3 regions of the Exiguobacterium sp. s192 genome follow, and region 1 is predicted to be linked to each of the others. Evidence: riboswitches for the same ligand, from Rfam matches in the RefSeq annotation. Region 1 holds a riboswitch; each other region holds the start of a gene.
What was found. A riboswitch is a leader RNA that binds a small molecule or an ion and turns the genes downstream of it on or off. The one in region 1 is predicted to bind S-adenosylmethionine.

Region 1 (3,278 bases):
GTTGCGGGTGAGACACGCGTCATGAGTGCACGCCATTCTTCCCGTCCTCCTCCATAAAATTTGATGTGGGCAATCCAGGTCTGGATGAACTTGAATAATAAGAAGTTCGTTGGTGGATACAAGGCGATGACGCCGCTGATCAGCGGGAGTTGCTCCGCTTTCTGATCACCGATGAACTCCATCGGCGCCAAGGCGGTCGTCAACATCAACGCTGCACCGGCCGAATCCCCCCAAAGGACCATTCGTCCCCGTGCAATCCGCAGATTATCTGCTTCCTGATTTAAAAAACAAAGGGCGTCGCGTACGTCTTCCAAATTATCCGGGAAGTAACTGCCGTCTTCAAACAACCGGTAATCGATACTGCAAACAGCGATGCCAAGCTCTAAAAAACGTTCCACGATCGGTGTAAAACAAAAGAGATCATCACGGCTTCCTCTGACAAACGCTCCACCATGTGCATAAATGGCCACCGGAAACGGTCCTTCACCGACCGGATAGTACAGATCCAGTTTAAGCTCCTTCTCGCCGACCGTTTTATACAAAACGGTCCTTGGAGCCAGTTGGGTTTCCGCAAGCGGAAGCGCCGGTTCCGTCCACCGTAAAAGAGCACCGTAATTGTTCCAGATGCTCGCACCGGCAGCAGCCGTCGTCAAAAGCGCAGCCCCTCCCATCAACCATGCTGTTTCCCGTCTCACCTCATCACCTCCGGGCATACTCACGATTTTTAATCTTATTAGTCTTTTACCCCATTTTTTTAGAAGTCGAACTTCTTCCCGCTCTTGTACTTGACGCTTTGTTTTGGATTCGTTATAGTGAAAAGGTTCAAATCGGAATAATTACGTTTTAATACTTCTTGGAGGTTTTACACATATGAAAAAGTTAATTCCCGCTTTAACGGTCGCGTTCGCGAGCGCCACTTTCCTCGCTGCCTGCGGATCATCTGATTCAGGTTCGAATCAAGATGCCGCCGACCAAAAACTCAACGTCTATACATCAACGTTCGCCACAGCGGCGATCGCCAAAGAAATCGGCGGCGCTGATGTCGATGTGAAGATGATCGTTCCTCCCGGTGCCGATCCCCATTCGTATGAGCCGACCTCTAAACAACTGACAGAAATCGCACAAGGTGATCTGTTCCTCTTGACCGGAACGACGCTTGAGCCGTATTCAGAAAAAATCAAAGCCAGTCTCAAAGGAAACGATGTCCGGTTCATCGAGACAAGTAAAGGCATCGATTTGCTTGAAGCGAGTGCCACGGTACACGTTCATGGAGAGGCAGACGCACACGACGAAGAACATGCTCATGAAGACGAGCACGAAGAAGATGAGCACGCAGAAGAAGGACACGATCATGGCAAGTACGATCCGCACGTCTGGCTTGATCCGAACAATGCGAAAATGATGGCCCAATCGATTTCGACGGCGCTGGCAAAAGAAGTACCGGACAAAAAAGCGACGTTCGAAAAAAATCTGGCTGAATTTGATACGCAGGCAGATGAGCTCGATCAAAACTTACAGCAAGCTGTTGCTGACGGCTCCAAAAAAGAACTGCTCGTGACACATGCCGCTTATGGGTATTTAGCAGAACGCTACGGATTTTCTCAACTGCCGATCGCCGGCATCTCACCGTCTGACGAGCCTTCGCAAAAAGAACTGGCTGCCCTCGTCAAAGAAGCCAAGCTGCACGATTTGAAATATATTGCGTTTGAAGAGACGGTTTCCCCAAAAGTCGCCCGGGTCATCCAACAAGAAATCGGAGCTGAAGCGATCACGATTCATAACTTGGAATCCGTCACAAAAGAACAACAAGACGCTTCTTATTTTGACTTGATGAATGAAAATGTCACGACACTCAAAAAAGCACTGCAGTGAAGTAGTGTTGACATGCATTAAAAGATACGTTACGGTAGAAAACGTATTTCAGACAATTAAATGACTTCTTTTTATCGCGAGAGACGGAGGGACTGGCCCAATGATGTTTCGGCAGCGGACGATTGAATCGTACTGTGCCAAATCCAGCAAGCTACGGCTTGAGAGATAAGAAGAGCGTCTTTTTCAGTAAAGACCTCCTTCTTTCTTGCGAAGGAGTCTTTTTTTGTATATGCAGAAATGGAGTGATTTTATGAACGAGACGATTACACCAAACAAATGGGCCCTTCTACCATTACTTGTCTTTTTGGTCCTCTTTATCGGTGCCGGCATCTTTTATGACGACTTTTATAAGTTCCCGATTCTGATTGCCGCATTGATTGCCTTGATTTTTGCTGCCGTGACGACCAAAGGCAGTATCAATCAAACCGTGGAACGGATTGCGACGGGTGCCGGAAATCCGGACATCATGATCATGGTCTTTATTTTCTTACTCGCCGGTGCGTTTTCCGGAACAGCGGATGCGATCGGCGCCATCGAAGCGACCGTCAACGCTTCGCTGACATTTTTACCGCCGTCTCTCTTAATGAGCGGATTGTTCATCATCGCTGCCTTCATCTCGATGGCAATGGGGACTTCGACCGGTACGATTGCGGCGCTCGCCCCGATCGCACTTGGTATTCATGAAGCGACCGGTGTCAATGTCGCCATCGCGGCTGCCGCCGTCGTTGGGGGCGCGATGTTCGGGGACAACTTGTCGTTTATCTCCGATACGACGATTGCAGCGGTCCGCACGCAAAAAACCAATATGCGTGATAAATTCCGAACGAACTTCCTGATTGTGCTTCCGGCAGCAATTTTGACCGTCATCATTTTGGCATTCGTTTCAGGTACCGGAGATGTCGTCGACGCAAAGGCCTTCGAGTTTTATAAACTGATTCCGTATCTGTCCGTCATCGTCTTGGCCCTGTTCGGTGTCAACGTCATCCTCGTCTTGATCGGCGGAACCGCCTTGACAGGAATCATCGGTATGCTCGACGGCAGCTTCGGTTTAAGTGGATTCGTGCTGTCGATGTCCGAAGGATTAATGGGCATGGCTGAAATTTCGATTTTGACATTACTGATGGGTGGTCTTGTCAGTCTGATCACCTTTAACGGCGGTATCGCCTACCTGAAAGAAACATTGACTCGAAAAATCACGCAACGCCGCGGCGCAGAGTTCAGCATGGCTGCGCTTGTCGGAGCGACAAACCTCGCGACGGCAAACAATACGATTTCGATTCTCGTGGCTGGACCACTCGCAGCGGAGATTGCGGATACGTATGACATCGACCGGAAGAAGTCAGCCAGCATTCTCGACATCTTCTCGTGTGGGGTTCAAGGAATCATCCCATACGGCGCCCAGTTGC
Region 2 (3,278 bases), 150 kb from region 1:
GATCAAATGAAGGCGCTGGAGCAACGAATCGTCTTTGAAAAATGTATCGTCAAAAATCACGGCATCATCGAGTCGACGGTCAACGGTCCGTTGAAGGATGAGACGGGAAAACCGTTTTACTACGCAACTCCGGTCGAAGATATGCGATTCTTTCAATTGAAGGAGGGACAACTTGTCGACTTGGTGATGTGGAAAGGTCATCCGGAAACACTGACGATTGCCTGGAAGTATCCCTTCCAATATGAAGAACCGATTATTCAACCGTTCGATCCGTCAACAGAATCGAAACCGACAGACGCGACGGCAGAAATGGCCGTGACATCCGTATCAAAAAAATCGACCGGGCGATATGCCAAGCAGATGAAGCGAAAACCGACCGTGAAAAAGATCCGGCAACCACGCCGGATTCGCGAAAAGAAACAACAACCGATGACACCGCTCGTCACGACGTCGCTGCCGGGACAACCCATCGATTACGTCGACAAGGAGCCGCTTGAGTTTGTAGCATTTAAAGGAATGCGGCTCGTCATCGTCGGAAACGAACAGCAGGCACCGGTCTACCGGACATTTTTTGCTGAGACCGGAATCGAGCTGATTCATTTAGCAGGGGATGCCCAGTCGGCGAAGAAAATTGCCTGTCTCGCGCAAAAGACGGATGCCATCGTCGTTATCACAAGTCGTGTTTCGCATGCGGCGTCAGCCCATGTCATCGCACAAGCCAAAAAACATGCTATCCCATTTGCGATGGAACGTCTCGATGGTCGGCGTTCGCTCTATACGGCTTGCCAACGTCAGCTCGAAAAAGCACGCCTGCACAAGCTAAAAACAGGAAAATCCTGAAAATAACTGAAACTCCTTACTGCTTAAGCCGTAAATAGGAGTAGAACTTATTTTAAGGAGGATCTTTATGATTAAAGAATTAAAACTATCGGCACGTGAGTCACTTAACGGTCGCTGGGTCTTCATGGCACTCATGTTTTTACTGTTTCTCATCATTCAAGGGATTCCCACTACGTTTTCTTCTGCTCCGAACGAAGACTTTCAGTTCATCGATTTGATTGGATTTGTGTTGAACATCCTGTTCCTGCCGCTTGCGATCGGTTGGGCATGGCTTGCGCTGTCTGTCGCCCGTAAAGAAGAAGCAAAAATCGTCGATTTATTCGAACCGTATAAGCTGTTCTTGAAAGCAGTTGGTCTGTCGCTTGTTCAAGGTATTCTTCTTGGATTATGGTTCTTGCTGTTGATCGTTCCGGGAATCATTAAGTCATTTTCGTATATGCTGACTTATTACATTTTACGTGACGAGCCGTCAATCGGTATTTTGGATGCCATTACGCGTTCACGCCAAATGATGGATGGTCACAAGATGGAAGCCTTTATGCTTGTCCTCTCCTTCATTGGTTGGTTCCTGCTCGGTTTGATTACGATTGGAATTGCCTTCCTCTGGGTCGGACCTTACTTCAGCGTCACCCTCGCCAAGTTTTATGACCGCATCCGCGGTGAAGAAGCACCTGTCGAAGAGTCGACATTTGTTGCCCCATATTAAGACAAGGAGGATGAGAGCCCAGCTCTCGTCCTTTTTTGATACTGTTTTTAATTCCGATTGGAAAACAAGGTTTAATGGTTGCTTTACTCTGCTAAAAAGTGTACGATAATTCCAATAATTCTTATCAAGAGAAGTCGAGGGAATGGCCCGAAGACACTTCAGCAACCCCGCATCATAAGCGGAAGGTGCTACTTCCTAAAGGGATTAACCCCTTTACAGATAAGAGCAGACACGATTAATCCGTCGCTCTTTTCGATTTTCGAGAAGAGCGATTTTTTTAATAAGGGGGACATAACGGATGGAGTATGGATTTTGGTTACCGATTTTTGGAGGGTGGTTACGAAACGTCGAGGACGAACAGATGCCGGCGACGTTCGATTATGCCAAACAGGTGGCGCAAACAGCAGAACAAATCGGGTTTTCGACGACGCTGATTGCGGAATTGAATTTAAATGACATCAAAGGGCTGGAAGCACCAAGTCTTGAAGCCTGGACGACAGCAGCGGCGATTGCTGCGACGACGGAACGGCTGGAAATCATGACAGCTGTCCGCCCGGGGTTCCATAATCCGGCGACGACCGCGAAGATGGCAGCAAATATCGACCAACTCAGCAACGGACGCTTTACACTGAACGTCGTCTCTGCCTGGTGGGAAGAAGAAGCGCGGCAATACAACGGGATCTTCACGGCGCATGACGAACGGTATGCGCGGACGGAAGAGTTTGTCACAATCATGAAAGGATTATGGGCAGACGCTTCACCGTACAGCTTCGACGGGAACTACTATACGCTCGAGAAGACACAACTGTATCCGAAGCCGGTTCAACGACCGGGCATCAAGTTGTACGCAGGCGGGGAAAGTGAAGCCGGCAAACAAACCATCGTCAATCATTGTGATGCCTATGTCATGCACGGCGGAACGGTGGAAGAAGTATCCGTCAAGATTGAGGATATGAAGGCGCGTCGACAAGCGACCGGGCAACCGCCGCTTGAAAGTTTTGGACTGGCTGCTTATATCATCTGCCGCGATACGGAAGAAGAGGCTGTTCAAGAGTGGCAGCGGATCACGGACGTCAAGGAAGACGGTGCCGGGTACGTCGGGTACGACGATTTCGTCAGCAAATCGCAACTCGAACAACAGGTGAAACGGAACGATTATTCGGTCTCCAACCGTGGACTCCGTCCTGATTTGATTGGAACACGGGAACAGATTGCCGAACGGATTCTTGCGTTTGAGCAGGTGGGTGTCTCCTTATTATTACTTCAATTCTCACCACAACTTGAAGAGATGGAACGCTTCGCGCGCGACGTCATGCCGCTTGTCGAAGAAAAACGAAAGGTAGGTCAAACCAAATGACAAAAATTCATATCTTACACGAAAACCAGGAATGGACGGACCATTTAATTAAACGACTCGAAGAACTGGAGTTGCCGTATGAACAGTGGCATCTCGATGAAGGACAGGTCCCGCTTGATGAAATCCCGCCAGAAGGCGTCTTCTACAGCCGGATGAGTGCGTCTTCGCATACGCGCGGGCACCGCTACGCGCCGGAACTGACGGAAGGGGTGCTCGCATGGCTCGAGGAACACGACCGGACCGTCTTCAACGGAACACGTGCGTTGCGACTGGAAGTCAGTAAAATCAATCAATATACGGCTCTTCGAAAAGCCGGTATCCGTGTTCCGAAAACGACGGCTGCCGTCGGACGTGATCAGATTGTTGAAGCGGCGA
Region 3 (3,278 bases), on a different contig from region 1:
TTGGCGAGATAAAACGGGGCCAGTGCCGTCCCGTAAGCCGCTGTCGCAATCGATCCGGCATTACAAATCGTCAACACCCGGTCATCCGCTTGAAACAGCTCCAAAGCATGCACGCCGATTTGCCGTGACGTCTTGGCATCCGCTTCATAAAGCGCGACCGCTTTTCGTTCCAGACGTTTCGGCAGTTCTGCAAGCGTCGTTGCCGAAACGATGAGCTGATTCAGTTCGTCGAGCACGTTCCGCAAATTGACGGCGGTCGGCCGTGTGGCCAGTAATTGGGCCGACACCGTCAACAGTTCCTGTTTCACTTCGTCAAGCGATCCTGTTGTCCGAAACGCTTCCTGCACGAGGACGAAACCACCGAATAAACTGATCGCCGGCGCCCCCCGGACACGCAGTTGTTTAATCGCTTCAATCGCCTGCGCCAAATCGTGAATGACTTCATACCGTTCTTCTTCCGGGAGACGGGTTTGGTCCAAGATCGTCACTGTCCCGTTTTCATAGATGATGCTCTGAACGAATTGACTCATCGGCTGAGTTCCTCCGTTACATCAAAGTTCCGCAGATCCGTAAACGTCTTGCATTCCGTCCGGCGTTTGATCAACGCAGCACCGAGGCGTAACGCATGACGTTTTCGTTCGAGACGAACGGTCGGATCGGTAATCTGTTCCAAGTCCGCGACCGGTGCCAGTCCGATCGTCCGGCGAATCAACTCGCATCCGGCAAATCCAAGCGCATCTTGTAAAATCGTACTGAGGACATCCTCGACGAGACCGTCCGCTGAACGGAACGGCTCCACCGCTTCCCGCTCCCACAACGCCTTGAACGTGGACGCAAACGTCAGCCAAAACGTATCGATGTCCTTGATCCGTTCCTCGCGCAACCGGTCATAGTCCGGATAAGCGGCAAAAAACAGATGGGCGATGAACTGACCGACATCAAACCCAAACGGACCGTAAAACGCGAACTCCGGATCGATGACCTTGGTTTCTTCCGCCGAGGCGAAGATGCTGCCTGTATGTAAGTCGCCGTGCAGCAAGGCATCACCTTTCGTGATGAACAGTGTTTCGAGCTTCGCGACTTCCCGTTTCAGCTCCGCGTCGTTCCAGATCCGGTCGACTTCCGCTTCCAGTCCTGCTTCAATCGCATTTGTTTCCGCGTCATAAAACGGGTCCGTGAAAATCAGTTTCTCCGTGATGTCGCACAGATCCGGATTGTAGTACTGACGGGCGATCTGTTTTTTCTCGACCGGTCCGAGGGCAAAATCCGACGTATAAAACAGTGTCCGGGCCAAATACGAACCGATGTGTTCCGCGAGCAACGGATACTTCTCTCCCGCAAGCAATCCAGCCCGGACGATTGTCAGATGAGACAAGTCTTCCATCACCGTGAAGGCTTCTTCTTTGCTCGCATGATACACACGCGGAACAAACGGAATCGCGACTTTCGCGAATTCTTTTAACGCGGACTGTTCGATCCATGCCCGTTCGAGCGACAGCGGCCAGCTTTCACCGACGACCTTCGCATACGGTAACGCTTGTTTTAAAATCAGGTGCTGGTCCCCCGCATGAATCCGAAAGACCAGATTTAAATTGCCGTCACCGATTTCTTCTGCCGTCACCGGTTCGTTGCCGATCAGACCGAGTGTCCGGACCCGTTCGATGGCGTCCTGTACTGTAAATGCTTGATATCCCATTCTGATTTCCCCCTTGATGATCACACGAAAAAACGCCCCTTTTCGTCAAAGAAAAGAGGCGCAGTAGAATACTCCGTCCTCTTATCTCTCAGACGAATGTCTGTTGGATGTAGCACCGTGCCGGATGGTCGGTTGCTGCGGCGTCTTCGGGCCAATTCCCTCTGCCAACTCACGATAAGAGTCATATGTAGTTGTCGTGTGGTTTGATGTTGATTTGAATACTACGTGCGCCGACCACCCTCTGTCAATTCCAAATTTTAGTGAAATCCGCTCAAAACGGAGACATCTATAGAAGAAGTATTTTCAAAAAAATAAATTTTCAAAATTTAGTTTGACAAGTCCGTCATCTCATGTGAAAATTGCAATTAGATTTCACAATTTCATCCAATTCTTATCAAGAGCAGACGGAGGGACGAGCCCTACGATGTCGCAGCAACCGACCACTTGGCACGGTGCTAATTCTTGCAGCTAACACGCTGACAGATAAGAGTCCACGCGCAATTTTTCATGGTCTCTTGTCATTGACGAGGGACCATTTTTGTATTTTTTAACAAGGGAGAGACGACGATCATGGCGTACATTACCGCAACTTACCAACTCGGCGTGACCGATCAGTTACCAAAACGGGCAGAGCAAATCGCCCTCGGTCTGACGGTCGGCTCATGGACCGATTTGAATCATTTGGAACAACAACAGCTTGAATCCTTCAAAGGACAAGTCGTCCATACGGAAGAACACGACGGAAAAGGGTATGTCACAATCCGTTATCCGGAACACAACGTCTCACGGGACTTTTCGGCGATTTTGACGACTGTCTTCGGCAAGCTGTCGCTCGACGGTCAAATCAAACTGACGGATCTCCAGCTTCCCGCTTCGTTCACACCGGATTTCCCCGGTGCTAAATTCGGCATCGAGGGCGTCCGCCAATTGATCCAAGTCCATGACCGCCCCCTGTTGATGAGCATCTTCAAAGGCGTCATCGGACGGGACCTCGTTTTTTTACGGGAACAACTCGAAGCCCAGCTTGCCGGCGGGATTGATCTCGTCAAGGATGACGAAATCTTATACGACAATCCGTTGACACCGGCACTCGACCGGGCGCGGATCGGACGGGAAGTCCTCGATGCGCACTATGAACGGACAGGTAAACGGGCCCTTTATGCGATTACGTTGAGTGGTCCGGTCTTCCGCTTGAAAGAACAGGCGAAACGACTGGTCGAAGCCGGAGCGACAGCCCTCCTGCTCAACACGTTTACATACGGGCTTGATGTCTTGCGGGAACTGGCAGCCGATCCGGAAATCCCGGTCCCGATCTTTAATCATCCGGCGTTGAGCGGTGCCTTGATTGCCAGTCCCGAGTACGGAATTGCCGCCCCGGTCCTGCTCGGAACGTTGCCGCGGATTGCCGGTGCCGACTTGACACTGTTCCCGTCGCCGTATGGAAATGTCGCCCTCGCCAAAGACTTGGCCCGCGGGATTGCCGTCGAAGCGACCCGAATCGGTGAGACCAAAACGATTCTCCCGGTCCCGTCCGCCGGAATCCACCCGGGTCTCGTCGCCCAGCTTGTTCGTGATTTCGGCG

Region 2: linked by a shared signal. The riboswitch ahead of KNP87_RS09425 (LLM class flavin-dependent oxidoreductase) and the one ahead of KNP87_RS08695 (Na+/H+ antiporter NhaC family protein) in region 1 are both predicted to bind S-adenosylmethionine.
Region 3: linked by a shared signal. The riboswitch ahead of mtnK (S-methyl-5-thioribose kinase) and the one ahead of KNP87_RS08695 (Na+/H+ antiporter NhaC family protein) in region 1 are both predicted to bind S-adenosylmethionine.

Annotation. Positions count from the first base shown of each region.
Region 1 is NZ_JACSMS010000004.1:13,959-17,236, forward strand. Features, by position in the region: gene KNP87_RS08685 (alpha/beta fold hydrolase) at 1-695, opposite strand, end outside; gene KNP87_RS08690 (metal ABC transporter solute-binding protein, Zn/Mn family) at 871-1,872, shown strand; SAM riboswitch class I at 1,941-2,044, shown strand; gene KNP87_RS08695 (Na+/H+ antiporter NhaC family protein) at 2,123-3,278, shown strand, end outside.
Region 2 is NZ_JACSMS010000004.1:163,379-166,656, reverse strand. Features, by position in the region: gene KNP87_RS09435 (DUF2325 domain-containing protein) at 1-840, shown strand, start outside; gene KNP87_RS09430 (DUF975 family protein) at 908-1,546, shown strand; SAM riboswitch class I at 1,665-1,772, shown strand; gene KNP87_RS09425 (LLM class flavin-dependent oxidoreductase) at 1,845-2,903, shown strand; gene KNP87_RS09420 (ATP-grasp domain-containing protein) at 2,900-3,278, shown strand, end outside.
Region 3 is NZ_JACSMS010000019.1:15,461-18,738, forward strand. Features, by position in the region: gene mtnA (S-methyl-5-thioribose-1-phosphate isomerase) at 1-530, opposite strand, end outside; gene mtnK (S-methyl-5-thioribose kinase) at 527-1,696, opposite strand; SAM riboswitch class I at 1,775-1,877, opposite strand; SAM riboswitch class I at 2,085-2,186, shown strand; gene KNP87_RS16685 (2,3-diketo-5-methylthiopentyl-1-phosphate enolase) at 2,267-3,278, shown strand, end outside.